DNA from 3 places in the Staphylococcus sp. GDH8C109P genome. Region 3 is predicted to be linked to each of the others. Evidence: riboswitches for the same ligand, from Rfam matches in the RefSeq annotation. Region 3 holds a riboswitch; each other region holds the start of a gene.
The links. A riboswitch is a leader RNA that binds a small molecule or an ion and turns the genes downstream of it on or off. The one in region 3 is predicted to bind thiamine pyrophosphate.
Positions count from the first base shown of each region.

Region 1: linked by a shared signal. The riboswitch ahead of KA867_RS10560 (ECF transporter S component) and the one ahead of tenA (thiaminase II) in region 3 are both predicted to bind thiamine pyrophosphate.
Region 2: linked by a shared signal. The riboswitch ahead of KA867_RS04550 (thiamine phosphate synthase) and the one ahead of tenA (thiaminase II) in region 3 are both predicted to bind thiamine pyrophosphate.

Region 1 is NZ_JAESMX010000019.1:193,844-201,697, reverse strand. Features, by position in the region: gene purH (bifunctional phosphoribosylaminoimidazolecarboxamide formyltransferase/IMP cyclohydrolase) at 1-1,418, shown strand, start outside; gene purD (phosphoribosylamine--glycine ligase) at 1,441-2,685, shown strand; gene KA867_RS10570 (energy-coupling factor transporter transmembrane component T family protein) at 2,894-3,700, opposite strand; gene KA867_RS10565 (ABC transporter ATP-binding protein) at 3,693-5,114, opposite strand; gene KA867_RS10560 (ECF transporter S component) at 5,127-5,702, opposite strand; TPP riboswitch at 5,777-5,878, opposite strand; gene graF (glycopeptide resistance-associated protein GraF) at 6,367-6,501, opposite strand; gene auxA (lipoteichoic acid stability factor AuxA) at 6,741-7,854, shown strand, end outside.
Region 2 is NZ_JAESMX010000009.1:591,592-599,445, reverse strand. Features, by position in the region: gene KA867_RS04560 (AEC family transporter) at 1-723, shown strand, start outside; gene xylB (xylulokinase) at 1,050-2,537, shown strand; TPP riboswitch at 2,690-2,803, shown strand; gene KA867_RS04550 (thiamine phosphate synthase) at 2,878-3,465, shown strand; gene thiS (sulfur carrier protein ThiS) at 3,510-3,710, shown strand; gene KA867_RS04540 (thiazole synthase) at 3,712-4,479, shown strand; gene KA867_RS04535 (ThiF family adenylyltransferase) at 4,479-5,477, shown strand; gene nrdD (anaerobic ribonucleoside-triphosphate reductase) at 5,643-7,493, shown strand; gene nrdG (anaerobic ribonucleoside-triphosphate reductase activating protein) at 7,490-7,854, shown strand, end outside.
Region 3 is NZ_JAESMX010000023.1:19,601-27,454, forward strand. Features, by position in the region: gene cls (cardiolipin synthase) at 1-388, shown strand, start outside; gene KA867_RS11920 (HD domain-containing protein) at 666-1,310, shown strand; gene yidC (membrane protein insertase YidC) at 1,510-2,379, opposite strand; gene thiE (thiamine phosphate synthase) at 2,466-3,104, opposite strand; gene thiM (hydroxyethylthiazole kinase) at 3,107-3,886, opposite strand; gene thiD (bifunctional hydroxymethylpyrimidine kinase/phosphomethylpyrimidine kinase) at 3,879-4,700, opposite strand; gene tenA (thiaminase II) at 4,693-5,382, opposite strand; TPP riboswitch at 5,463-5,560, opposite strand; gene KA867_RS11950 (transglycosylase family protein) at 5,858-6,559, opposite strand; gene KA867_RS11955 (single-stranded DNA-binding protein) at 7,005-7,424, opposite strand; gene KA867_RS11960 (YwpF-like family protein) at 7,614-7,854, shown strand, end outside.

The DNA.
Region 1 (7,854 bases), on a different contig from region 3:
TCCAGCAATTAGGATACGAGTTATATTCGACTGGTGGTACGATGAAAACGTTAGTCGAAGCAAATATTGCGGTTAAATCTATATCAGAACTTACACATTTTGATGAAATTATGGATGGGAGAGTCAAGACATTACACCCAGCTGTTCATGGCGGTATTTTAGCTGATCGCAATAAACCAGAACATTTAGCACAATTAAAAGAACAGCAAATTGATTTAATAGACATGGTTGTCGTAAATTTATATCCATTCAAAGAGACTGTTGCAAATCCAGATGTTACAGAAAATGATGCGATTGAAAATATAGATATTGGTGGACCTACAATGCTACGTGCAGCAGCTAAAAACTTCAAACACGTTACTACAATTGTACATCCATCAGATTATAATGAAGTTATTGAAAAATTAAAATCAAATCAACTAGATGAATCTTATAGAAAATCATTGATGATTAAAGTATTTGAACATACGAATCAATATGATCGTGCAATTGTTGATTTCTTTAAGGAAAATAAAGAAAGTTTAAGATATGGCGAAAATCCACAACAACAAGCTTCATTTGTAAGAACATCTGATGCTAATCATACGTTAGGTGGCGCGAAACAATTGCATGGTAAGCAATTGAGTTATAACAATATTAAAGATGCAGATGCGGCGTTGTCACTAGTTAAACAATTTGAAATGCCAGCTGCAGTCGCAGTTAAGCATATGAATCCTTGTGGTGTAGGCGTTGGTACAAATATTTCTGAAGCATATCAGCGTGCATTTGAAGCAGACAGCCAATCTATTTTTGGAGGCATAGTAGCATTAAATAGAACCGTTGATGCCACTTTGGCAGAAACACTACACAGTATATTTTTGGAAGTGATTATTGCACCAAAATTTTCTGAGGAAGCGTTAGCTATTTTAAGTAAAAAGAAAAATATAAGATTATTAGAAATTGATATGACAATCGATAATAATGAACAAGAAATAGTATCTGTTTCAGGTGGATATTTAATACAAGATAAAGATAATGTATTAATAAAAAGTGACGACTTAACAGTTGTTACAGAAAGTGTACCTACAGAAGCGCAATGGAATGCAATGTTACTTGGATGGAAAGTGGTCGCTTCTGTTAAAAGTAATGCAATTATCTTATGTAACGATAGACAAACAGTCGGTATTGGTGCTGGACAAATGAATCGGGTAGGATCAGCAAAAATTGCAATAGAACGTGCGGTTGAAATTAATGATAATGTCGTAATGGTATCAGATGGTTTCTTCCCGATGGATGACACAGTAGAACTTGCTGCGCAACATGGTATTAAAGCCATCATTCAACCTGGTGGTTCAATTAAAGATCAAGATTCAATAGATATGGCTAATAAATATGGCATTGCAATGGTAACTACTGGCATTAGACACTTTAAACATTAAAATATTGGAGGCAAAATTATTTATGAAAGTACTAGTCATTGGCACAGGTGGAAGAGAGCATATTTTAGCACATAAGTTAAAACAGTCTTCACTCGTAAATGAAATTTTTGCAATTCCAGGAAATGATGCAATGTCAGACATTGCAAATGTACATTGTGAAATAGCAGAAACAGAACATAATCAAATTGTTGAATTTGCTGTTGCACATAATATTTCGTGGGTCATTATTGGACCAGAACAGCCACTTACTGAAGGTTTAGCAGACAAATTAATCGCAAAACAGATCAAAGTATTTGGTCCTAATCAAGCAGCTGCTCAGATTGAAGGATCGAAATTATTCGCAAAGCAGTTAATGCAGAAATACCATATTCCTACTGCAGAATACAAAGAAATATCAAACAAATCAGATGCGTTACGTTATATTAAAACATGCCAATATCCTATCGTGTTAAAGAAGGATGGTTTGGCAGCTGGTAAAGGTGTTATTATAGCTGAAAATTATGATGAAGCTGAAGAAGCAGTTCACTCATTGTATCCACAAGAGCTTGGTACGGTTGTCTTTGAACAATTCTTAGAAGGTGAAGAATTCTCATTGATGACATTTGTAAATGGTGATTACGCTGTGCCATTTGATTGTATTGCACAAGACCACAAACGTGCATATGACGATGATAAAGGGCCCAATACTGGAGGGATGGGGGCGTATTGCCCTGTCCCTCACATAAATAAGGAAGTACTTAAGCTTACTAATGAAGTAATTGCGCAACCTATAGCTCAGGCAATGTATAAAGAAGGTTATGAATTTTTTGGCGTTCTTTATATCGGTGTGATTTTAACAGCAGATGGTCCGAAGGTAATAGAATTTAATGCAAGATTTGGTGACCCTGAAGCACAAGTATTACTGACAAGATTGGAAAGCGATTTAATGCAACACATCTTAGACTTAGAAGCTAAAAATAAAATAGCATTTAAGTGGAAAGATGCTTCGATTGTTGGTGTAATGCTTGCGTCTAAAGGATACCCTGGTAATTACGAAAAAGGTAAAGTAGTTTCAGGGTTTGATTTAAATGGTAATTATTTTGTCAGTGGTTTAAAACGAGATAAAGATAAATTTGTAACCAATGGTGGACGTGTCATCTTAGCTTTGGGAGAGGGCAATGATATTGCAAGCGCTAAGGCAAATGCTTATAAAGCTGCAGAAAAGATCCAAAGTGACGCGTTATTTTATCGAAAAGATATTAGCAATAAAGCAATAAAACATCTATAAATATTCATAAAAAATCGTAATTTCTATTTAACAGTGTATAGAAATTACGATTTTTTAATTTTTAACATAGCATTTTTATTAAAGGATATACAATCACATACTAATTTATGTAAATGATCATATCAAAAAGATAAGACAAAGTGGTTTAGGTTTTGTCTTATCTTTATTTATTGGATAGTAATGAATTTTGGATAAAATAAGGTAATCGTTAATATATATTTTTTATACGAACATCGTTTATACCAGTAATCGGTAAGTGAAGTGCTAGAAAATAAGCAACTATCAAAATGATGCTAAAAACGATGATTAATAGAACGTCTTTATACGAGAAAGGCGCATGATAATAATAGGTGCGCGGAGCATCTTTAAAACCTTTTTTCTCCATTGCAACAGCAAGTTGATGTGCTTTTCTAATGTTTTGGCTTAAAAGTGGAATCATAAGATGTTTGATTCTGTTTAATATATTGTAATTTTGTTGAGAGATAATTTGATATCTCATTTTTAAAGACTTCCTAAGTTGAACTAAAGAGCTGATCATTAATGGAACCATTCGTATAGCAGCCATAAATGCATAAGCAACTTTGGGTTTAACTTTTAAATGTTGCATAAGGCTGTAAAAGACCATTACAATTTCAGATGTGAAAGCAATTAAGATCCCAAAAAATGAGACGGTTGTTGTACGTAATGCTAAATGTAACCCTCTGACCAAACTTTCAGTGCTAATTTGAATAAATCCAAATTTAAACAAAATATGTGTACCTTCACCATAAAAAATCATGAATAAAGCTGAAATTAAGCTGAAAGTAATAGTGAAGAAAATAAAAGCAAATGTAATTTTTAATTTTATACCATTGAATAGTAATAAAAATAGGAACATCAATAAGCAAATATAAATCATGTAATCAAATTGATGTACAAATATAACAAAGAAAAACAAAATAATGGCTAACGACAATTTCGTAATGATATTCACGTCATCCATGAAGGAGTAATGCTTTTTCCACATTTCAAACATGATTATCACCTGCTATCTCTAGTATTTGCTTTTTTCTTACGTACAATTTACGTGTAGGATAGCGTGCGATAATCTCAGGATCATGTGTAACCATAATGATAGTTTGACCATCTTTAACGCGTTGCTGGAATAATTTAATTAAATTAAAAGTATTATGGCTATCTAAACCAAATGTTGGCTCATCCAATAAAATATAGTCTGATGAAGAGCTTAGAGCTATGGCGACACTCAATCTACGTTTCTGACCGATTGACAATTCATACGGATGTTGTGACTGCACATCTTCTAAATTTAACATTTTAAGCATTTGTACAGTTTTATCATCAGCTTCTGATATGGAAGGGTAAATGGCTTTATTTTGGATGAAGATTTCTTTGTAAACCGAATTTGCAATAAATTGTAATTCAGGATTTTGGTATACAAGATACATATTTTTAGCAGCTTCTTTAATTTTAGTAAGTTTTTTGCCATCAAAAAACATTGTGCCATCATATTTAATGAGCTGCATGATCGATTCTAATAAGGAAGTCTTACCTGAACCGTTTGCTCCAGTAATTGTAATCCATTCACCGCTAGCAACATTGAGTTTTGGTATATCAATAAGTGCTTTTTTTCTTCTTTTTACAGACCCTTGTTCAAAAAGCAATTGATGATCGTCGACATTTTGTACATTAGTTGGTTGTAAATCTATAGGTGAGGGTGCATTGTCCCACGCTTTTGGATGCCAAACACCATATTCGGATAAAAGGTGTTCATAGTTTTTTAATATGTCAGTTGGTGAGGCGTCGCCAATAATGACACCATCATAGTTAAATAATATAACACGATCAATATGTTGCCATATATGTTCTACTTTATGTTCAACTATGATAACAGTTTTGTCTTGCCATAGGGCTTTAATCTTATTCCATAAATCTTCTGTTGATGCTACATCTAACATCGCAGTTGGTTCATCTAAAAATAAAGTGTCGGCTTGCTGCAATAATGTTTCTGCAATAGCTAATTTTTGTTTCATACCGCCACTTAAATTATTGATATATTGGTCTTTATTTACGTTTAAATCGACAGCGTCGAGTGCTGTTTCAATTAAGGCATCCATTTTGTGTCGTGGTGTTTGTAGGTTTTCTAGGACAAAAGCGAGTTCTTCATATACTTTTGGCATACAGAACTGACTATCAGGCTCTTGAAAAATAACACCACAATCATGATCAATCTCTAATTTATCGTATTTTATCGGTAAATCAATGAGATTTGGTACGATACCACTTAAAACATTTAGTAGCGTACTTTTACCTGAACCAGAAGGGCCGAGTATAAGCACTTTTTCTTTATCTTTAATATGAAGTGATAAATTGTCGAATATTTTCTTTTGTCCATTTGGGTATTTTAGACGTAGATTTTCAGTGACTATCAACGTTTATGCTCCTTATAAATTGTCATAATCTTTTTGTGTTGCAGGTCTGAATAATTTAGTTACGCCAGTTTGATCTAATATTTTCACAATATAATATGACAATAATCCAGCCACAACAATACCACTAATTAATCTAAATACGATATAAAGTGTTAAGTTCCAACCTGCAATTTCTCCTAAATAACCATAAGCAAAATCAAGAGGGAGTGTCGCAACAGATGCTAAAAATCCTGCTAACATAGCTACCATTGCCGAACGTGATTTGTATCTAAAAATAGCGAAAATAATTTCGCATGCTAATCCTTGAAGTAGCGCATAGACCATTGTGGGAATATCAAATCTTCCCATTACAATCGTTTCACCTGCACCTGCTGCAAATTCAGCTAAGATGGCAATACCAGCTTTTGGTATGATTAAGTATGCAACAATTGCAGCCATAAACCACGCACCGTATGTTAATTCTTCTAAGTGAAGCCCAGAAACCTGCACTGCTTTATATACTAAAGTCCAAATATTATAAACAATTGCAAAAACAACAGCTATAAGTACGGTTACTAAAATTTCTGATAGTTTTAAACCTTTTGACATAAATTCTCCTCCAATAAAAAAACGCACAACCATCTAGAAGTTGCGCGTTAAATATAGGCATACGGATACCAAAAACATATCACGATACACTTTCCTACGCTAGTTTAATCTAGATCAGGTTCAAAGGGTTTGAGGGTATACCTCATCTCAGTCACAAAACACCCCTAGTGCGAATATTAATTTTTAATTTTAACTATAATGTATGACTTTTAATTCGTTATGTCAAGGTCTATTCACGTTGAAATTAATATTTATAAACTAAATCGTCCAACATAATATAAGGTTAAATATAGCGCATTAGCTTAATAAATATGATGATATGGCTGTGTGGTTTTTGGTAGTTAAAAATTGTTTTGTTGATCATTAGAAATGATATAAAATTATTAAGGTAGATTACCTATCATGATAAATGCTAGGTGGTGTTTAATTTATGCTGAAGTTTTTCTATTGTTTGAATGCATCATTGCTGGGATATTGTATCGTTTGGCACCTAGGTAAGATGTTATGAGTGACTAGTGACTCGGATTATGTAGAGCATATCTTCAGGCAAACATGCACGGTAAAAAACGACATGATATCAAATAAAGGACTAATCCGTTTTTACAAACAGATTAGTCCTTTATGTTAAATAACAATGCGCATTTAGAAATCACAAACGTATATTTTAATCTAAAGTATCTTGAATATTTTTTTTCGTTTCTTCAGTGCTCTCTTCAGCAGATTCTTTCTTATCTTTTAATTTATCTTCAGCTTCTTTTGCTTTTTCAGCTGCTTTTTTATTTAATTCTTCTTTACTCATAGTTAAACACTCCTTCAATATTCAAATTACTTATGTTTTCAATATACCACTTCATTTAAAAAGTAAACAATAAAGATGTAACGGGTTATATTTCTTTGAATTTAAAATATTTGTTTAATTCATTATATTTGGTGGAAACTTGACTGTACAACTATTTTCTATCATACTATAGACTTATTTATTGATTTATTAAAGACAAGAACTAAATGTTAATATATAATAACTTTGAGGTGAATGGTATGTCTTTTTTAAAGAAACACGCTGAGATATTATATAGTTATATAATAGGCATCGTTTCGCTCTTCACAGGTCTCATCATTTTAATAAATTTATCTATGATCCATGACTTAAAGGACAAAGGTAAAATTGAATTACATATTCATAATGTTTGGGATTTTATAAATGCATTTTTTGCAGAAATCATAAGAGTTATGAGTAATTATATAGGGAATTTCCCAGTTATAAGTGCAGTGTTAATTATTTTATTTGGTATTGCAGTTATCCTACTTGGATTCACCCTATTAAGAACAACAAGATATGATTATGATGTTTCAATCTTCTTCTTAGTTACTGGAATACTGTTTTTCATTATAACACTTATTTTAATGACACAAGTTTATAGTTTTTTTGCCATCATTTTTATCATCCCATTTGTGATTCATATTGGGTATATTGTATATAAAGATGAATTAAATCCAAATCATAGAAAATATCATTATTTATTGATTATTTTCAGTTATGGCATAAGCTATTTAATTACACAAATCGTGTTATATGGAAGAATAGATAGTGACGAAATCATACCTATTGATATTTTGAGCGTAAATTCATTCTTTTTATTGATGTGGTTATTAGGTCAAATGTCAATTTGGAATTTCTTGTTTTTAAGAAGGGCACTACCTTTAACAAAACAAGAGTTAGGTGAAGAAGAACCTGAATTATCGAGAACAAGCAAAGGTACAGTTACAAACCAAACGAAAGAACATTTGAAAAGTTTACAAGATAAGACAACTGAGTTTACTCGAAAAACACGTAGAAGTGTTGATATTCAAAAATTAAGAGATAAAAAAGACAAATTTATCGAAAAATGGAAGAATATTATTGATATTCAAGAGGATGATATACCAAATTGGATGAAAATACCAAAATGGGTTAAATCAGCTTATGTAGAAATATTTTGTGGTGTTGTATTATTATTCTTTACAATCATAGAATTTAATAATAGAAATGCATTATTTGTTTCAGGTAATTGGGAAATTTCTCAAACACAATATGTGATTGAATGGATTACTTTATTATTATTGATGCTGATTATTATTGCTTATATATTAACGACATTAACAAACTACTTGA
Region 2 (7,854 bases), on a different contig from region 3:
GTGTTTTTCATAATATACATAATATTTTTATATATAGTGGGAAAAGTTTTAACTTTAATAAACAAGAGGGATAAAGGTGAGGCTACAACGCTAACCAACAGTGTATTATTTTTTAATTCTGGAAACTATGGTGTACCAGTCAATGACCTAGTGTTCAAGGGTGATCCACTAGCGATGTCAGTACAAGTTATCGTTCTATCATTACAAAATATTTTCACTTTTTCATATGGTATTTTCGCAATACAGTCTGCACAAATTGGAAAATTAAAAGCGATGTTAGGTTATTTTAAAATGCCAGTATTATACGCCTTGCTATTTGCAATTATTTTAAATTATGCTGATATCCCTATACCGGAATTTATTTGGACGCCAGCGAATTATGTAGCAGATGCGATGATTGCAATTGCTTTAATTATGTTAGGCGCACAAATTGCCAATATAAACTTTACTTTCAAGTGGTCATTATCATATATTTTTATATTTGTACGCTTAGTGATTGGACCCGTCATCGCATTAATAATTATAAAAATCATGGGTATCGAAGGCGTGATTGCGCAAACATTGTTTATTGCCTCAGCAATGCCGACGTCAGTAAATAGTTCTGTGATTGCTCAGGAGTATGACAATCACCCAGAACTTGCAGCGGAACTTGTCTTTTTATCTACTTTATTAAGCTCAATTACTGTGGTGGTTGTTATTTACGCGTCTAAATTACTATTTTAGATACTTAAAAGGTTACATGCATTATCATTACTTATACTTTTATGCACTGAGAAAAAATGATATCTCGGTGCATTTTGTTTTAAATTTAATAAGTTTGTATGAACTCTAATGTATTTTAAAACATTGAAAACAGTATCATTGCATTTCTTAATATAAAAGGGTGAATCATTCATTGTTGTTGCTTGTTTGATGTATAAAAATTAAATTGAAAATATTTTCTTTATAAAGATAATTTTTATTTTCAAATATATTGTGCTATAAATATAACGTGAATGACATTGAAGATAAATAGTTTAAAAATAACTATAAATTAAAGGATGGTATATGTGAAAGAGATTGTATTAGGCATAGATATCGGTACAAGTTCTGTGAAAGCCATTGCTATTAATAAAAAAGGTGACGTTTTAGATGGTACTAGTGAACCTATCCATGTTATTAATCAACAAACAGGTTTTAGTGAACAAAATCCAGAAGACTGGTTTGAAGCCTCTAAAGATTGTATAAAGTACTTATTGAATTCAGAACAGTTAGCAGATATGAAGGTTAAAGGTATATCATTTTCTGGCCAAATGCATAGTTTAGTGTTGCTTGACCATCAATTTCAACCACTTAGAAATGCCATTTTATGGAATGATACAAGATCCACTTTTCAGTGTGAACAAATAAAACAACAATTTGGTGAATATGTCATGGATAATCCTGTTTTAGAAGGTTTTACATTAACGAAGTTGTTATGGGTTAAAGAAAATGAACCATTGATTTGGTCTGAAGCAAATGTATTTTTACTGCCTAAAGATTATGTGAGATTTAAATTCACAGATACGATAAATATGGAATATTCTGATGGATCAAGCACATTGTTAATGGATATAGCACATAAGTGTTGGAATAAAAATATTTGTGAATATTATGGTGTATACCAACTTTGTCCAAATTTAATTGAATCACAAGATTTTGTAGGGTACCTTAATAATTCAGTTGCAGATGAATTAGGTTTAGATAAAGATGTCGCAGTATATGCTGGAGGTGGTGACAATGCCTGTGGTGCATTAGGCGCAGGTGTTATTAGTGAGGGCGATACACTATGTAGTATTGGTACTTCTGGTGTTATATTAGCGTGTGATTCTGAGAATACAGGGACTTATGGTCACAATATACATCATTTTAATCATGTGCTCCCTCAAAAATCTTATGCAATGGGTGTTATATTAGCTGCAGGCGATAGTTTAAAATGGTTTCAAAAAAACATTATGCCAAGTTTAACTTATAGTCAAATTTTGGATGAAGCTAAACAATCTTCTCTGGGGAGTAATGGTTTAATATATGCGCCATATTTATCAGGAGAACGTACACCCCATGGTGATAGTCACATTAGAGGAAGTTTTATTGGGTTAAGTCATATGCATACTAATAAAGATATGGCTCGTGCTGTGATTGAAGGCATCACTTTTGCATTATATGAATCTTTCTATTATTTACGTGAAAACGATAAAAAAATTAAAGAAATAATTTCTATTGGTGGAGGAGCTAAAAGTGATTTTTGGCTTCAGTTACAAGCAGATATCTTTAACGCAAAAGTATATAAATTAAAACATGAAGAAGGACCGAGTATGGGTGCAGCGATGATAGCAGCAAAAGGTGTAGGGTGGTTTAATGATGTCGCTGAAATGGTTCAACAATTTATTCAATACGATAAAGTATTTGAACCCAGTTTAGAACATCATAAGCAATATATGAAATATTTTGCAATATACAAAAAAACTTACGATGAGACTAAAGAAATAACAAAGGAATTATTAAAAATATCTCACTAAAGTTATGATATAGTAGCAATCATGCATGATTTGTACATGATATTTCCTAGAAAATAATAAGCTAAAAATATATAAGGTTGAAATAATACAGTTTTTACGTTAAGTTAAACATGAATTAAATGTAAAATTCACATTAATTAAATAGAGCTAAGTTTAACCACTGGAAGTGCCTTTATGTTAAAAAGGCTGAGACTAGCGTGAGACGCTAGAATTCCTTGAACCTGATCCAGTTTGTACTGGCGTAGGAAAAGTGGCGTTATAAACCATATTTGTCCGTTCACATTAACGTTATTTTTCCTATTTGGAAAAATAACGTTTTTTTATTTTAGGAGTGATTATTATGATTATTGCGATTACCAGTTATCATAAATTAACCAAGCAAGGTTGCATTAATTATTGCGAAATTGAACCTTATATAGATTACCTAATCGTCAGATCACCGATGTGTACTTCTGAGACGATAGAATGGATAAATCAACTAAAGCAACAGCATTTTCCGAAAGATAAAATTATTATTCACAGTGATTATCATGTTCTCCAATCTTGCGACTTATCACGTATACATTTTAGAGAAAGTGATGAACAAATTCATGCTTTGAAATCATATTGTTCAGACATAAAAATAAGTATGTCTACACACAGTCGCCAGGCGATTCAATATGCAGAAGAATTAAATTTAGATTTTGTACTTTATGGGCACGTATTTGAAACCAAGTCTAAAAAAGGGTTAGCACCTAAATCGTTAACTGAAATCAATGAGGCATTGAAAACTGATATTCCTGTAGTCGCATTAGGCGGCATTAATTTAAAAACGATGTCTCATTTACCTAAGGGGTTTCAAGGTATCGCAGGTATTTCAATATTTAATCACTCAATAAAAACAGTACAAGCCTTACACAAAGCATGGTTAAATTATGAAGCAACATAGTTTAATCATTTACTTATCAATAAGTGAGAAAGGAATGAATCATGATGCATTGCGTTATTAATGGTGATAATTTCACATTTGAAAATCCTTTGAATATACAAGAAATATTGCAGACACTCGGTTTAGACGAAAAGAGAGTAATTGTTGAACATAATAAAAAATTAATTAAACAAAACCAATTTCAAGATTATATCGTTAATGATAAAGATTGTTTAGAATTATTAGAATTTGTAGGAGGCGGATAAAATGTTTAAAATAGGAAAATTTGAATTCAATTCAAGATTGTTATTAGGTACAGGTAAATTTGAAACAGAAGCCATTCAAAAGGAAGCTATAGATGCATCTGAAACAGAGGTTTTAACTTTTGCAGTGCGTCGAATGAACTTATATGATGAGAAATTACCTAATCCTTTAGCAAAAGTTGACTTATCAAACTTTGTTACTTTTCCTAATACTGCTGGTGCAACATCAGCGGAGGAAGCAATAAGAATTGCAGAAATTGCTAATCACGCCAATCTTTGTGACATGATTAAAGTTGAAGTGATAGGTGACCAGGAAACCTTACTACCCGATCCTTTAGAAACATATGAGGCATGCAAAGTTTTACTCGAAAAAGGTTATACAGTGTGTCCTTATATTTCAAATGATGTTGTACTTGCTAAACGTCTAGAAGAATTAGGTGTGCATGCAATTATGCCGCTAGCTTCACCTATTGGTACTGGAAGAGGAATAAATAATCCTTTAAATCTACGTTATATTATTGAACGCGCTAAGGTACCTGTAATAGTTGATGCAGGTGTAGGATCACCAAAAGATGCATGTCATGCTATGGAATTAGGTGCCGATGCCATTCTATTAAACACAGCAGTTTCTAGTGCGAAAGATCCAGGGAAAATGGCCGAAGCTATGAAATTGGGCATTCAAGCAGGTAGAATGAGTTATCAAGCAGGAAGAATACCAGTTAAGTATACAGCTCAAGCTTCAAGTCCAACAGAAGGAATCGGATTTTTATGATGGAAAGGTATTCCCGTCAAATACGTTATAAGAACTTTGGAAGAAATGGTCAGCGTAAATTGGAACAAACACACGTGATGATTGTAGGAGCTGGAGCATTAGGAAGTCATTGTGCAGAAATATTGTCACGTATGGGAGTTGGCGAACTTACAATAATTGATATGGATATTGTAGAATTATCAAATTTACATAGGCAAGCCACTTATACTGAAAATGATGCACAAATGATGGTACCTAAAGTAGAAGCATTAAAAAAACATTTATTAGATATAAATTCTAATATTAAAATCAACGCATTATACCAAGAAATAACTTGCACCAACATTGAACACATTTTGAGAAAATCTAATCCTGCTATCGTCATGGATGGCATGGATCATTTTAAAATTAGGTACTTGATTAACGAAGCATGTCATAAATTTTCGATACCTTGGATTTATGGGGCTGCAATTGGAAGTCAAGGCACCATTTATGGCATTGATTATAAAGGGCCATGTTTAAAATGTGTGCTCGATAAGATACCTGAATCTGCAGAAAGTTGTTCTATTAATGGTGTGTTGCCTACAGTCATATACCAAGTAGCTAGCATGGAAGTCTCAGAGTTATTGCGTTGGCTAACAGCAGCTGAATTCTCTCAAAAATTAATAACGATAGATACTTTTTCAATTCAGTATCATACAGTGAATATCAACCAACTTAAAAATGACAATTGTAGTATTTGCGTACATCAGAAATATAGTTTACTTAATCAACCTCAGCATACAAACGTAGAGTCTCAATGTGGTGATACATTTTTGCTTCGTTTCGATGAAAAAATGTTTAAATATGCGCATTATTTACCTGCAAAAATTAAAAAAGCAAATAGTTTTGCTAAATTGCTTTCTTATAACGACACTGATATTACTCTTTTTAAAGATGGTCGTATGAATGTTTATGGGTTAGAAGATGAAGCACAAGCGCAAGCATTATATACACATTTTGCTAAAAGCATAAAATAGGACGTTTACATTTCTCAAAAACAAAAATTTTAGAATAAAAATTAATGTTTCTTAAATCGTAACAAGTTTATGACATATTTGTTAACAGCCTTTCTTAACATTGAAACACTATATATTGTGGCATAAATTATGTTTATATACAATATATAGAAAAGAAGGGGTAAAATGAATAAATTAGAACAAGATTTGACGAAACTTATTACGAAAGATCCGACAGTTATTAACGAAAATGCGAATAAAGATAGTGCCACTTTTTCTACAATGAGAGATTTAACAGCAGGTGTTGTATCTAAATCATATGCTTTAGACTACTTATTGCCTAAACATATAGCAGAGGCACATAAAAGTGGTGATATACATTTCCATGATTTAGATTATCACCCTTTTCAACCACTCACTAACTGTTGTTTAATTGATGCTAAAAATATGTTGAAACATGGTTTTCGAATTGGCAATGCATCTGTAACATCTCCAAAATCAATTCAAACAGCTTCAGCTCAACTAGTTCAAATCATCGCTAATGTTTCTAGTAGTCAGTATGGGGGTTGTACCATTGATAGCGTAGATGAATTATTAAGTGATTATGTAAAATATAATGAAGCAAAACATCGAAAATTAGCGGAACAATTTGTTGAAGAGGCACAGATTGATGCTTATGTTGATCATCAAATCACACAAGATATTAATGATGCCATTGAAAGTTTAGAATATGAAATAAATACACTTTATACTTCAAATGGACAAACGCCATTTGTCACTCTTGGTTTTGGTCTGGGTTTAGATGAATATAGTAGAAAGATTCAACAAGCTATATTGAAAACACGAATAAAAGGACTCGGAAAAGATCGTATTACAGCCATCTTTCCTAAACTGGTTTTTTCCATTAAAAAAGGGGTGAATTTTAGTCAGGATGACCCTAATTATGATATTAAAAAATTAGCGTTAGAGTGTTCTACAAAAAGAATGTATCCTGATATATTAAATTATGATAAAACTGTAGAAATTTTAGGTGATTTTAAAGCGCCAATGGGTTGTCGTTCTTTTTTACCAAAATGGAAAAATAACCAAGGTGAAGCAGAAAATAATGGAAGATGTAATTTAGGGGTAGTTACGCTTAATGTACCTAGAATAGCTATAGAATCAAATGGTGATATGGAACAATTCTGGGAAATATTTCATGAAAGAATGCAAATTATGCACGATGCATTAGTTTATCGCATTAAACGTATGGAACAAGCTACACCTGATAACGCCCCCATTTTATATAAAAATGGCGCTTTTAAACATTGTTTAAGTGATGAAGATAGTGTGATGTCACTATTTAAAAACAAACGTGCCACCCTGTCGATTGGTTATATAGGTTTGTATGAAGCAGCTACTGTGTTTTATGGTCCTGAATGGGAAAAAACAGCAAGAGGTAAGGCATTTACGCTTCAAATATTAAAAGCTATAAAAGTTTATCAATTAGAATGGACAGACCGCTACGATATTTGGTTCAGTATCTATAGTACACCAAGTGAGTCTTTAACAGATCGTTTTTGTAGATTAGATAAAGAAAAGTTTGGCGATATATTAGATATTACGAGTAAGGGGTATTATCAAAATTCGTTCCACTACGATGTGCGAAAAGATATTACACCTTTTGAAAAGATAGATTTTGAAAAAGATTATCCATTTTATGCTAGCGGTGGTTACATACACTATTGTGAATATCCAAAATTAGATCATAATATTAAAGCATTAGAAGCGGTTTGGGATTATTCATATGACAAAATTAGTTATTTAGGAACAAATATCCCTATAGATCATTGTCGTTTATGTGATTTTAAAGGTGATTTTAAAACAACCCCATCAGGATATCAGTGTCCGGAATGTGGGAACAGTGATCCTAAAACCGTAGATGTAGTAAAACGAACATGTGGTTATTTAGGAAATCCAGTGCAACGTCCTACAATCGAAGGTAGACATAAAGAAATTTGTGCAAGAGTAAAACATATGAAAGATCAATCGATATGACAATATTAAATATCATAAATGGACAAGGTTATATTGCCAAAATAGAGTCACAAAGTTTCGTAGATGGCGAAGGTGTGAGATGTAGTTTATATGTTTCAGGATGTCCATTTGCATGTTTAAATTGCTATAATAAAGCAGCACAAAATTTTAAATATGGTGAAAAATTTAATGATGAAATTTTGAATGAAATAATAAGAAATTGCGAACCCAATTATATAGAAGGTTTAAGTATTTTAGGTGGGGAGCCATTTTGCAACTTAGATATAACACTCAAATGTGCGCATGCATTTAGACAACGTTTCGGACATGAAAAAACTTTATGGGTATGGACAGGATTTTTATTTGAATACTTAAGGAATGA
Region 3 (7,854 bases):
ATTAGGTGGCGTTAATGTTAATATCATGATACCCAATAAACCGGATCATCCTTTTGTTTATTGGGCAACATACAATAATGTTGCTTCTTTATTAGATGCTGGTGTGAATATCTTCCACTACAATAATGGTTTCTTACATTCTAAAACACTCGTGATTGACGATGAAGTTGCCAGCGTTGGTACAACAAATATGGATCATCGTAGCTTCACATTAAACTTTGAGATAAATGCATTTATCTATGACACACATATTGCTAAAGCTTTAAGAGTGGCCTTTGAAAAAGATTTAAACGTTTCTTATAGACTAACGAAAGCATTATATGAACAAAGAAGTTTATGGGTCAAATTTAAAGAAGGCATCTCCAGGTTATTATCTCCTATTTTATAGAATAATTTATAGTCCGAGGCTTATCATATGTCTCGGACATTTTTTATCTTAGTAATTGTACGTAGCTAAATTAAAATGTGTTTCTTTACATATGAATTTTTAATGTATATACATACTTTTGGGTCATTCTTATTTAGCCATACAGCGTTTTGTCTTAGAAAATCTTAATAATATTGATTTTTTCTCACTACTTGAACATATTAAAATACTTTCTAAAAATATTTTAACTTCAAATTTTATTTACTAATTTTATTTTCTAAAATGGAGGCAATTTTATATGACGAATAATGACATAATCTCTAAAGCAGAAGACTATATGACTTCTTTTCACTGTGATGATACAACTGGACATGATGTTGCACATGTAAAACGTGTTACAAGATTAGCAAAATATATTGCTATAAATGAACAACAAGGCCATTTACTCACCATTCAATTAGCAAGTATTTTACATGACACCATAGACGAAAAACTTACCAATACCAAAGAAGCAAAAATAAAGTTAGTACAATTTCTTAATCATTTGGAACTTGATTATACGTTACAACAAAATATATTACATATCATTGAACATATAAGTTATAAAAATGGTAAGAATGATCATATTCAATTGTCCATTGAAGGACAAATTGTACGTGATGCAGATCGTTTAGATGCTATTGGTGCAATTGGTATAGCGCGCACGTTTCAATTTGCAGGTTATTTCGGTGAACCTATGTGGATTGAGCATCAATCCTATAACATAGATGAATCTAATCAACCATATTTTGATTGGGAACCTTCTGCAATTAAACACTTTTATGAAAAATTATTTAAACTTAAATCGCTTATGCATACTAAAACTGCAAAAGATTTGGCACAACAACGCCATGAATTTATGAAAAATTATGTAGATGCTTTTTTTAAAGAATGGTATTTTTAAAATCTCAAGTATGTTTATTTCAGACGTTGTAGACCATCTTTTTATATTTGATAGCTACGACACTTTCGAAACTAAGATACATTTATTTTAAATATAAAAAAACAGAAGCACTTGAGATAATCATCTCAAGTGCTTCTAAACTTTATACCTGCTATATATTATGTACCAGGTTTGTCATTTTAATTAATGATGTGACGCACTATTTCTTTTTAGATTTCTTAGGTGCTACTTGTGTATTCTTGCCTTTGCTAGCTTTTTCAGAATTATTCTGCTTCATTGCTTCAATCATTGGAGCAACTTCTTTTTTAGCAAGGTTAGAGTAATACATGTTGGCAACTTGAGTTTGTACAATCAAGAATGCCGCACTGACTGACCAATAAAGACCTAATGCAGACGCAGAACTTAAAGAAATCCAAACAATCATAATTGGAGAAATAATCATCATCATATAACCCATTTGACGTTGTTCATTCGGCATACTCTTACTTGATACAAATGCTTGTAAGAAGTATAAAATACCAGCGATAACTGTAATCCAAATATCAGGTTGTGACAAATTGAACCACAAGAAATTTGGGTGTTCAGTAAATCCACCACTTGAAGGATATTTTAATACGAAGAATAAGCCCATAATGATTGGCATTTGAATTAAGATTGGTAAACAACCTAACATGCTCTTCATTGGATTCATATCGTATTTTTTATATACTTCCATCATTTCTTGGTTTGCAGCCATTTTTTCTTCTTGCGTTCTTGAACGCTTAACTTTTTCTTGAACTGCATCGATATCTGGTTTTGCAACCTTCATCTTTTCTCGCATCATATGACTATTTTTATAGTTTGATAACATGAAAGGCAATAATACAACACGTATTGCCAATACAAGTACTACTATTGCTAAACCATAATCATTGTTAAAACTTGTTCCCAACCAATGAATTAATTTGTCCATCGGTTCTACAAACGTATTAAAGAAAAATCCATCTCTATTTTCAGGTTTAGAATAGTCACAGCCTGCTAATAAGACCATTACACCTAATAATAAAGGTAGTAGCGCTTTCTTTTTCATTTTTCCACCTCTAATGATATATTCACATAAAATTTATTTTATCATACTCAAAGGAAAGTAGAAAACAAAAAAAGAAATTTTCCGCATTATTCAACAGTTTGTAAAAATTGTTGTACAGTTTCTGGGATATTTGAACTTTTCGCGATAGCTGAAATGATTGATAATCCATCTGCACCATGATTCATAATTATTTCAGCATTTTTTGTATGAATACCTCCAATTGCAACGATTGGAAAACCTTGAACTTTAGTTCTTAATGTTTGAATCATTTCCGGTCCTACTGGAGCTTTAGCATCTGATTTTGACCCAGTATGATACATTGGCCCAACACCGATATAATCAACATTGGATAAGTCCGATACTTGATATTCTTCTAAATCACTTACACTAAGTCCTATTATTTTATCGGTAAATGCACTAGCAAATATATCTACATTTGCATCATTTTGTCCTACATGTATTCCATCTGCATCTATAGCATTTGCTAAGTCTACATCATCATTAACAATAAAAGGAACATTGTAATTTTTACATAAAGAGAATAACTTTTGTGCAAGCTCTATTTTGGCATTTCCAGTTAATGAGCCCTCCCCTTTTTCTCGAAATTGAAACATTGTAATCCCAGATTCTAAAGCTTCGGTCACAACATCTATGATTGATTTGTCCTTTGGTATATCTTGTGTTCCACAAATAAAATATAGCTTTAAATACTCTTTATTAAACATTGTTACACCTCTTGCTTATTATGATATTGTACATATGTTTCAAAAGTAATGTTATATAATGCATTTAATAACTCTACTTTAAAAGTGCCTGGTCCTGCTGAAATTTGTTCGGCTTGTTCAGCAGCGATATTATATATAGAGACCGCTTCTATTAATGCATTTATGGATGGATTTTCTGATTCAACAAAAGTTGCAACTATAGCTCCTAATAAGCAACCAGCACCAGTTATTTTTGCCAATAATGAAGATCCATTAGATAGTTTAAATATGCGTTCATTTTGAGCAATGATATCCTCTTTGCCAGTGATGACAATCGCCGTATTAAAATGTTCATATGCTTCATTTGCAATTGATACTGAATCTAAACTATTGTCACTGTCAGTTCCTTTCATTTTCGTATCACTGTTAATTAACGTTAAAATTTCAGAAGCATTTCCTTTAATAGCAGCAACTTTTATTTCATTCAGGAATTTTTTGCAAAAATCCTTGCGATATTGTGAAGCACCTACAGCAACAGGATCAAATATAATCGGTTTGCCAAGTTGATTCGCTGTTTTTGCGATTTTTAAAATATCTTGTTCTCTTTCTTTTGTTAACGTACCAATATTTATTAACAATGCTTTTGCAGCTGTCAGCATATCATATGCTTCTTCAGGCGCCTCACTCATTGCTGGACTAGCACCAAGACTTAACAAACCATTCGCGGTAAAATTTTTCACTACATCATTCGTATAACATATTACAAGCGGTTGATCCGCCCTTAATTTTTCCAAATTATTCATCATCTAAACCAACTTCCTTCATATATGCAAAATGGTTTACTGGTCCTCTACCAAAACCAATTTCAGGTGTATGTTTAATACTAAGAGAAATAAATTTTTTTGCTTTTTGAACTGCATCAAACATAGATTTACCTTTTGCTAACTCTGCGGTAATAACGGCTGAAAAAGTACATCCTGTACCATGTGTATGTTTTGTATCGTATCTTGGTTCATCAAAAGTATATACATCATCTTGTGTAAATAAATAATCTATAGATTTATTTTCATCATTTGAATGTCCACCTTTTATAACTACACCTTTGCTACCAATTTCATTGATAAATATTTTGCCAGCTTGATAAATCGATTGTTGATCATTAATAGTAATGCCTGTAATTTCCTCAGCTTCTGGTAAATTAGGTGTCGCTATTGTAGCATGAGGCAATAAAATGTTTTGTAAGTTAGCTTTGGCATCATCATTCATTAGTGAATCACCACTTTTCGCTAACATAACCGGATCAATTACATAAGGAATATCATCGTATTTTTTTAAATATGTTTGAATAATCTCCATCATTTCTTTCGATGCAATCATACCCGTTTTCAAAGCATGTGGCAGTTCATCGGAAAATATACTTTCCATTTGCTCTGCTAACCATGTTGAATCTAGATTATGAATGTGTTGTACGCCTTTCGTATTTTGGGCCACAATACTAGTTATTGCAGCCATACCATATACGCCACATGCGTGAAATGATTTCAAATCTGCCATGACACCTGCGCCACCTGTAGGGTCTGTTCCTGCAATCGTTAATGCTATTTTAGGTTTATTCATTCGTTTGACCTCCATATAACCAATTTTCTTGTATATAAGCCATATTAAAGAAATTTCGTTCATGTATCGTACTTTGTAAGAAACAAGATTTTATTGCCCTTCTTTCTTCAATAGAAATATTTTGAGTTAACTGGTCCATTAAACCATCGAAAATATTTACCAATTCATCCATTTCTGTACTATAAAATTCAAACCATTTTGCTAAAATTGAATCTTTATTTAGTTCATTATCTTTCAAGGCTTCGTTAGCAATTACCTGATACACATACGGACATGGCGCCATTGCTGCAATTGTATATGCAGCATTTTCTTTTGAATAAGCATTGAAATACATATGTTTGATATAATGGTCTCCACTTGGTGGCCAAACTTTTTCTTGGACGATTTCATCATAGTTTTCTTGTACGTATGCCGCTAATATTTCATGTGCTTCTACTTCACCATCAACGATAAATTGGATTTGTTCTACTAAAAATTGGACTTCTTCCAATCTATTCATTTTTGGTATTAGCAATGCATATATATTTGCAAATTCCTTTAAATACGAAGCATCTGCTCTTAAATAAAATTTCAAAGCTTCGTTAGAAATCGTACCGTGTAACATTTCTTGAATAAATGAATCATTATAAATATCCTCAATAATTGGTTTTGATGCTTCTTTTAATTCCTGTGAAAATAGCAAATTTAGCCCTCCTAATTAAAAAAACTACATCCCCGTAAGAATGTAGTTTATTAATAAATATATTAGAGCAATTTCCCAAATATTAATGAACGCTACTTTCCTACGTTGGTCTTAACCAAATCAGGTTATAAGGGTCTGAATTTCTCATCTCAGCCATAAGGCTCCCCTAGTAGTTTTTATGTTGTATTTATATAAAACATATCAAAGTATACCACCTATTGCAATAAAATGGTTTATAGCAACTAAGACCAATTGATAAAAAAATTTAGCAAAAGAGAATTTATGGTGTGAATTTACTCCAAACAGTAATACAGAAATATGATTTAATTGCCACTTATGTACTTCCGATATTTGCAATAGAAAAAATGAGTTAAGCCCTAAGTTTACCTGAGCTATTTTCTATATAATAAAAAAGCTAAGACAATTAAATTGTCTTAGCTTTGTATAATAAAATAATTTGTTACATATTATTTTATTATGCAGTAACCCATTGTGAAGCGCCAACTTCGTCATATAATTTTTGAGCTGCAGCATCTTGAACTGATTCTGGTGCGTTAGCTGCTGGTTGACCTTGATATTCAGCTGGAGCTACTGAATCCCATGTACTTTGTAAGAATTGGAACTTACCTGAAGCACCTGATGATGGGTTTGTAGCATGAATATCGCCACCTGATTCACGTTGCGCGATTTGTTGTAAGTGTGCATTCACACCTGATGAACTATTTGAAGCTTCATTTGAACTTGATGATTGAGTTGAAGCTTTTGTAGTTGCTTCTTGTTGTGGTTGTTGTGTTTGTTCAGTTTGTGGAGCAGCTTGTTGAGCTGGTTGCTCAGTTTGTGCTTCTTGTGCTGGTTGTTCAGTTTGTGTTTGTTGAGGTTGTTCAACAGAAGTTGTTTGTTCTGATGAAACATCTTCACTAGAACCTCCACCAAAACTCCATGACCATGTTTGACCATCTGATTCAAAATTATAGTTTGTACCATTGAAATTAAAATTATAGTTATATGCACCCTCTTGTACAGGTGATGCATTTAATTGTTCTGGATTAGATTGTGCTAAGTTTGCTAATTCTGCTTTGTCTACACCTTGTTCAGCTGCGTCTGCTGAGTTTCCTGCTGCGAATCCTGTTACGCCTAAGCCTACTGCTAATGTTGAAGCTAATACTGTTTTTTTCATTTTTAAAAATTCCTCCTATAAGGTAAATAATTTTTTCGTTATGATTAATTTGCAAGTACAACTATAACATCTAAAAAACAGTAGCAGGTTACAGTCAAATAAAAAAGTACACCTTTTCTTTACACGGGGATTACATTTTCAAAATAGTACAAAAGCATAACTTTTCACTTCAAAAACTGCTATGAAAGTTTATACTAGTAATAATAAAAATTATGTTGTGTAATAATATTGTAATTTATCTGATTATTCTGTATTGTATTAGCCTGAATTTCAGCTTTTTTTAATACTGGATATGTTTTCGATAGAGTATGTATATTAGCTATTCCTATTGAATCATTCTTGAATAAATAGGAATAGCCTGATAGAAGTATAATTAAATAGTAGGATTAAATGTATATTAGATTTGATGGGTTAAATTAACGGGGAGTTGGGAATGCCTGAAACTTTATACAATTTCATAAATATCGTTTTCCTCTATATGAAATTTATTAATAAGTTCTTGATTTGGGACTATTGGAAGTGGATCAAAAAGTGCTTCATCTTCATTTTTAGAGCGTGGGGACATAAATTTAATAGTTTCAATAAAAACTTCTGATACAAAATGCATCTGTCCTTCTTTTTCAAATTTTCTCGATTGCATTTGTCCAGTTATACCAACTAATGAGCCTTGATTGATATATTTTTCGACATTATTAGCAATTTTTCCGAATGCCTTACAGAATAAATAATCACAAATAGTTTTTTGATTTTTATCTTTATAATTTCTTGAAACAGCTACGCAAAATGTAGCTAGTTTATTTCCCTCCTTCTCATAAATTTTAGGGTCTTTTGTTAGTCTCCCTACAATGACGATACTGTTAATCATATGTCACCTCCTTTATAAGCTAATCATAAAAAATTCATATGATTCCGTCAAAGCACATTTTTTAAAATTTAAAATAGTAATCGATTACTTATTTCTACTTTTTTCACCTTTCTCATAGAAAATTACGTTATAATAATAATATAAATGCATTTTTTGTAGAGTTTAAATTAATTAAATGGATGTGAGACGATGAAAACATTTAAAGCCGTTCGATTTCAAATCGTATCAGAGAATGGTGGCGTAACTGAGTACGAATTAGAAGATGGTGTCATTATTAATAAGGAAAACAGTGGCACTGGCTGGTTGCTTGAAATCGTCATTTCAGATTATCACTATGAAACTATGAAAGCATATATGGAAAATGAGACATTATTAGACATACGTGTCGTTATCACTAGACCTGCTAATGATCCAGCTTTGTTTGATGCAA